2 regions of the Mesorhizobium sp. FG116 genome follow, and region 2 is predicted to be linked to the other one. Evidence: predicted binding sites of a transcription regulator. Region 2 holds the regulator's gene; the other holds the start of a gene.
The links. Region 2 encodes LexA, which represses DNA repair genes until DNA is damaged. Its sites were predicted from a motif close to TGTTCNNNNTGTGTTCNG; they were not measured.
Positions count from the first base shown of each region.

Region 1: ACODTY_RS22960 (ImuA family protein) is a predicted target of LexA. The motif match lies at 1,621-1,638, and genes of this name have one in related genera.

Region 1 covers NZ_JBMDKS010000059.1:2,643-6,078, reverse strand. Annotated here, with positions in the region: partial or broken gene ACODTY_RS22965 (Y-family DNA polymerase) at 1-913, opposite strand, end outside; gene ACODTY_RS22960 (ImuA family protein) at 828-1,589, opposite strand; gene ACODTY_RS22955 (hypothetical protein) at 1,793-2,164, shown strand; partial or broken gene ACODTY_RS22950 (3'-5' exonuclease) at 2,186-2,590, opposite strand; partial or broken gene ACODTY_RS22945 (UvrD-helicase domain-containing protein) at 2,617-2,862, opposite strand; gene ACODTY_RS22940 (aminopeptidase P family N-terminal domain-containing protein) at 3,171-3,436, shown strand, end outside.
Region 2 covers NZ_JBMDKS010000002.1:273,503-276,938, reverse strand. Annotated here, with positions in the region: gene ACODTY_RS03290 (molybdopterin molybdotransferase MoeA) at 1-1,066, shown strand, start outside; gene lexA (transcriptional repressor LexA) at 1,183-1,902, shown strand; gene ACODTY_RS03280 (ComEC/Rec2 family competence protein) at 2,451-3,436, opposite strand, start outside.

The sequences.
Region 1 (3,436 bases), on a different contig from region 2:
GCGCCGTGCCGACGCGTACCGCCTCGACGCGGGCGTCGACGCGATGGCAGACGAGATCGAGGCGGCGGGCGCCGAGGCCCTTTTCCTCGAGCGCGGCGCAAAGCTGGTCGGTGAGCTTGCCGATGTAGCGGGCAATCGTCTCGGCAGCGCCGATGGGTTCCGCGAAGGCCCGCCGCACCTCGATCAGATCCGCTGGCCGGATCGGCTCGATCGGCTCGGCAACTTCGCCGAGCGCCTGGTTGAGCCGGCGCGCTAATTCGGGGCCGAAGCGTAGCGTCAACGGCGCGCGCTGCTGCACCAGCAAATCGCGCACACGCTCGAAGCCGAGGACCCGGAGATCGGCCGCCATCCCAGGCGGCAGGCGGAGTGCCGCGAGCCGCAGCGGATCGAGCACCGCCGCGCCATGTCTCGGCGGCGCGATGACTATAGGATTGGCGGCGAACCGGGCGAGCGCATGGGCCGCGCCCCAGGTGTCCGCCACCGCGGCGCGCGCGGTGACACCTGACATGGCGAGCCGACCGATCAGGGTTTCGATCATGGCCGCTTCACCGCCATGCAGATGGTCGGCGCCGGTCGAGTCGATCACGATGCCGTCCGGCGGATCGGCCGCGACGATCGGCGAGACGCGCTGGAGCACCCACAGCGCCAGCCGTTCCAGCGCCTCGGCATCGGCAACGGGATCGGCGTCCATGGTGATCAGGCCGGGTACCAGGATCTGGGCCTTGGTCGCGGGCATGCCGGGGCGCAGCCCAGCGGCTCGGGCGGCGGCATCCGCTGCCGTGATCACCCGCCGGTTCCCGTCCCGGCCGATCATCACCAGCGGCGCCTCAGTCGGAGGCGCGGCGTCGCCAGCCGTCCGCCGCAGCCGGTCGGTCGCCCAATCCGGCAGGTAGAGCGAGACGACCCGTCTCATCGCAAGCCTCCAACTCGATATCAGCACTCTCGCCCGCCTTGGCGCGGATCAGTTCGACAAGCCAGCGATGGCGGCCCACGCCCGGAACCGGCAGCGGCTCGGACGGAAGGACGGAGACGCGCCAGCGCGTCATGGCGGCGGTCGGCGCGCCGAAGTCGGACGCATCGCTGTGCCGACGCCAGCGGCGCAGCGCGATTCCGATAGACCCGGTGCCTTCGGCCGCAAGCTGAAGCCGGCGCGAAGCGGTCATCGGCAGCCGGGCGATCTCGCCGACGACGGCGCCTAGCCCGCCATGACGAAGACCTTCCTCCATACAGGCCAGGATGGCCTTGTCGTCGCCGGCCTCGACATAGACGACGCGGTCGGCGGCAAGGCCCGCCTGCGCGAGCGCCGGAGCGAAGAGGTCCGGCTTGGCGATGCACCAGAGGGTCTTGCCGGTCGTGCGCCCGGCGATCCCGGCGACGAACAGAGCTGCCGCCGCGCAGTCGATCGCGCCGTTGCCGCCGCCGGCGACTTCATGCAGCGCGCCGCGTGCCAGTCCGCCGCCCGGAAGCCGCGAATCGATTTCGGGGAGCCCGAACGGAAGCACCGATTTCGCGCGCCGGAACCGCCCTTCGAGGCGGGCGATCCGCTCTCGAAGCTCGATAAGAGTTGAATGGGGCGCCGAGGCACGCATCTATCCCTTGAAAGCTGTTCTGGTCGTGGTATGTTCTATGTTTGTTCTCATCCTGACAAAGAGTCAACGGACTCGTTGGAACGGGATGAATGCCGAAGCGGGACCGCGGCGGCGTGCGCGTCGGGAGAAACGGCCGGAACCGTCCGGCCTTGTAATTTCGCGTTCGATTCCAATCTCAATGAGAGACAAAAAAGAGAACAGGCATGGCGGCTTTTCAGGTCAGGATCGCGTATCTCACGCCGTTGAAGCGATCGCGGCATTATTTCCATCAGCTTGTGCTGGCGGCCGACCGGCAGGGCGCACTTGCGGAAGGTCGCACGCTGCTCAAGAAAAGGTCTCCGGAGGCGCGCATCGTTCATGCGGCCGCCAATCTGCGTCCCGACAGCAAGGATGCAGAGGCTGCGATCCGGGCCGGATGGCGATACCGCGACGGATGGTGGTCCCGGCCGATCCGCGCCGGCGACGATCTGGCGGCGATCGCTGTTCATGGTTTCGCCGACGGCAAGGCGATCAACGCACGCAGCACCGCCGGCTGTGTCGATATCGACCGTCACGCCGAGCGAATGGCCGCGTGACGGCGGAATACCAGGACAGCGCTATCGCCACCTCCCGCGCATCTTCGTCTTGAGATCTATCCAGACCTCGGGCTGCGGTGCCCTGCCGGGCGCGTCCGATGGCGGCGGCCAGGAAATCTGTTCGAAGCGGTCGAGGATGTAGTCGGGAATAAACCGCGTGCGCGATGCGTAGACATGCCGGTCTCCCCGCGCCGACTGCCCGCTGACATAGAAGCGCTGCGGGGTGACCAGATGCAGCGAATCCTTCGCCCGCGTCATGGCGACATAGAGCAGCCGGCGTTCCTCTTCGAGATCGTCGCGCTCGCCGACCGCCAGGTCGATCGGAATACAGCCATCGACGGTGTTGAGCAGGAACACCTTCGTCCACTCCTGGCCCTTGGCAGAATGGATCGTGAGCAGGATGAGATAGTCCTCGTCGAGGTGCGGCGATGCGCTCGGCGTGTCATCTCCGAGGCGGCCCGGCGAGAAAAAGTCATGAGAAGGATGCGTCGAGGATCGGCGCCCTTCACGATCAGGTGCGCGACCCTGTGCGCCAAGGTATTGGTCTTGCCGGACCCGGCGCCTGCGATGATCAGCAGCGCCTCCGCAGCCGAACCTTCGCCGTGGACCACGGCGGACCGTTGCTCGGCGTTGAGGCTGGCAAGGTAGTCGTTTGGCTCTGGGGCGGCCACGGTCGAATCAAGGACAGCGAGGTTCATTGCGCGAATGAATCGTGTTTCCGTTTCGTTCGCAACAAGGATCGGACGGCGCCGTGCGCGTGCTCTGTCGAAAACGTTCTCGGTCCGATGTGCTCTTTCATCTTGCGCTTGTTGAATGGCCCTGGGCCGACCGAGCCGCGCAGCTTGTCTTTGGTAGACGACTTGGTCGCCTTCACATTGGCGACCTCTTCTGCTGCAATCACAACGCTCATAACCCAAAGTTGTGGGGATTCCCGAGAATTTCGGAAGTGTGAGATTTTTGTCTTTCTGCGAATATCGGGGCACGGCTGGCAGGAAACGAACCCACCATGGACCGGCATTATCGCGACAACCGCAAGATCGATCCGACCCGCGGCGCGGCGCTCGCCGACGGCTCCGCCAACGACATGGACCGGATGGAGATCGGGCCGACCATCCTCGCTTACGACGAGTGGGCCGCAGCCGGCTTGCAACTGCCCGACCTGCCCCGGATGCGCGAGTATCGCTGGAAGCGGCTTGTTCAGTTCATGCAGGCCAGGGACTATGGCGGGCTCCTGCTGTTCGATCCGCTTAACATCCGCTACGCCACGGACAG
Region 2 (3,436 bases):
CTTCGCAGCTTCCGCCATGGACGGATACGCGGTGCGCGGCGTCGACGTGGCAAAAGCACCCGCCCGGCTCAAGGTTATCGGAGAAATAGCCGCCGGTCACAATTTCGCAGGCACGGTCGGAAACGGCGAAGCGGCCCGCATTTTCACCGGCGCGCCATTGCCTGACGGAACAGACACCGTCGTCATCCAGGAAAACGTCAGCGGTCTGGCGGACGGCCGTATCGAAATCGCCGAACCGACCCGCAGCGGTGCAAATGTCAGGCGTGCCGGGCTTGATTTTGTCGCAGGCGACACCTTGCTGGAACAGGGCCACCTGCTTGGCGCAAGAGCACTGTCGCTTGCCGCATCGGCAAATCGATCGCACCTCGATGTCGTGCGCCAACCTGTCGTCGCCATCATTGCCACGGGTGACGAACTGCTTGTCCCCGGCAGCGAACCGGGCCCCGGCCAGATCATTTCCTCGAACGCCTATGGCGTCATGGGGGCCGCCCTGTCGGTCGGCGCACGCGCGCTTGATCTCGGCATCGCGGCCGACCGCAAGGAAGCTATAGCCGCGTTGGTAAAACAGGCTGTTGCGGCCAAAGCCGATGTCATCGTTACGATGGGCGGCGCATCTGTCGGCGACCACGATCTCGTGCACGGCGTTCTCACCGGCGAAGGCATGAAACTCGATTTCTGGAAAATCGCCATGCGCCCCGGCAAGCCGTTGATGTTCGGGCGCTTGGGCAACATCCGTTGCATCGGCCTGCCCGGCAACCCAGTGGCCAGCCTGGTCTGCTCCCAGCTTTTCCTCAAACCTCTGCTCGCTCGCCTCGGCGGTCGCCCGTTCCGCCAGAACGTTCGCGAGGGACTCCTGGGCACACCGATGGCAGCAAACGATCTGCGTCAGGACTACGTCCGCGCCACTCTCAGCCGGCAAGGCAGCGCGCTGATTGCAACGCCGTTCAATGTTCAGGATTCCTCGATGCTGCGCACCATGGCGACAGCCGGTTGCCTCATCGTGCGCGAGCCCTTCGCGCCGGCAGCCGAGGCAGGTACACCCTGTCGCATCCTCTGCCTAAGCTGAACAAATCGTCAACGCATTCATTAAACTTTAAACGGTTGCGGAACACAACTGGAACAGATAGTGTTTGTTCCGGGTTTGTTTTCCGATTCTGGACTCTACCGCGACCGGGGGCCGCAATGCTGACGCGCAAGCAACATGAACTTCTTCTCTTCATCCACGAGAGACTGAAAGAGAGCGGAATCCCGCCGTCTTTTGACGAGATGAAGGAGGCGCTCGACCTTGCCTCCAAGTCCGGCATCCATCGGCTGATAACGGCACTTGAGGAGCGCGGTTTCATCCGCAGGCTTCCGAACAGGGCCCGCGCGCTTGAAGTGTTGCGCCTGCCGGATTCGATTGCGCCTGGCCTCAATGCGGCGAGGAAATTCTCGCCAAGCGTCATCCAGGGTAGTCTCGGACGACCGGTCAAGGAACCTTCCCGGCTGCAATCCGCCAGCAATGACGACGATGCGGCATCGGCGGTTTCCATTCCCGTCATGGGCCGCATCGCGGCCGGTGTTCCCATCGACGCCATCCAGCACAAGACCCATTCGATTTCCGTGCCGCCGGACATGATTTCGGGCGGGGAGCACTACGCGCTCGAGGTCAAGGGCGATTCGATGATCGAGGCCGGCATTTTCGACGGCGATACGGTCATCATCCGCAATGCCAATTCGGCGACGCCGGGCGAAATCATCGTTGCCCTGGTGGACGAAGAAGAGGCCACTTTGAAGCGCTTCCGCCGCAAGGGCGCATCGATTGCGCTCGAAGCAGCCAACCCAGCCTATGAAACCCGAATTTTTGGTCCTGACCGTGTCAAGGTACAGGGCAAGCTGGTCGGATTGATCCGGCGCTACTGAACCAACCATAGTTGCATCATATCGACCGGGCGTTGACGCGCCCGGTCGATTTTTTGATGGGATAAACAACTGATTTCTCCCGGCTTCGCCCCGGTCACCCCATATTTGGCAATGAGGCATTTTGTCTTTTGAGACAAAGGCCTAGCGCCACAATTTCGTGACATTCATTATGAATTTGGCAGATGGCTTCTACGCCATCCAATGTCACTGTTTAACGCACTCTGGGAAATGACCGGGGTGGAAGGAGTTTCCGATGCCTGCCCCTCGGTTCTGTCACTCATGCGCAGGACCCCGCCCACGCGCCGCCGTTCGATGCCCTTGGTGTCAGCGCAGCTACGATACGATGCACGGCCAGCCAGAGCATCTGTTCGGAGTTCTTCGCGGTGAGAGGAAGCCATCCAAAACCCATGTTGAAACGGACTAGTGCATGTCTCCCGAAGGTGGGCCCGGTTTCGGGCAAAGACATGCACAAAATCAAAGAGCCAAAGCGTGTTATGCGAATCTGAAAGATCGCGACGCGCTTTAGGCAGGGCTTTGGTTGAAATCCGCTAGTCTTCTGCAATCGGTTCCGGCTCGGGGTGATCTGGGGTTTTGCGTTCCTTTTTCTCGTAAGGAGCGAGCCCCCGCGCTTCGCGCGAAAACCGGCGCTGGACATGCCACGGCCGATAGTCGGCTTCAACGGCAAAACTGACTTGTGCACGCCCGCCCTCCGCCTGGTCCGGTAGGAAGACGGCGGCGCTGCCAAGCCTCGCGAGCTGCCGCTTGGTGATGATCGCCACCGACGGCAGGTCGCATGGATCGGAGGCGGTCGCATCGTCGATTACGATCACAGCCGCCAACTTGCAGGCAGGCCTTGCCGCGGCTTCGGACTTCGCCAGCGCAACCACTTTTCCTGACATGTGCCTCGCCACACAAAGATCGTTCGCGCAGTGGAACTCGCCAGCCCCCGGCGCATCAGCCACCGAAACAAGCGTCTGATCGCTACCCGTGTGCGGTTTGACAACCGTTTCCGCATCGAGCGCGCGCCGCCAATTGTCGATCGTGAACGCATTCGGACGCGAGCGGTTGACCGCCAGTTGTTCCTCGCCGATTGGCACGGCCACCAGCCGTGCATCCTCCGAGATCAGCAAATCGGGCGTGCGCACCTGCGCCACCATAAACAACCCCGCAATCGCCAGGGGAATTGCGGCAAGCCTCAGCCACGTTGTCGTGATCGTCGCGATCACCAGCGCAATCGTCACCAACACCACCGATGAAGCGGAAACCAGCCCGACGGCATCGAGTGGCGAAAGCGCCGCGATCCATTCCGACATGCCGATCATCGCTGACAGCCCCTTGCCCATCACGTACAGGAACGGGCCATCCAGACCGAACGGCATGAAAAGCGATGCGAATACCGCAAAGGGCATGACGATAACCGACACGATCGGCATCACGGCCAGATTGGCGAACAGGCTAAGCGGCGCAACCCGCTGGAAATGCCACATTGCGAACAGCGTCGTGGCGCTGCCGGCTATGATCGAAGTCGCCGCCA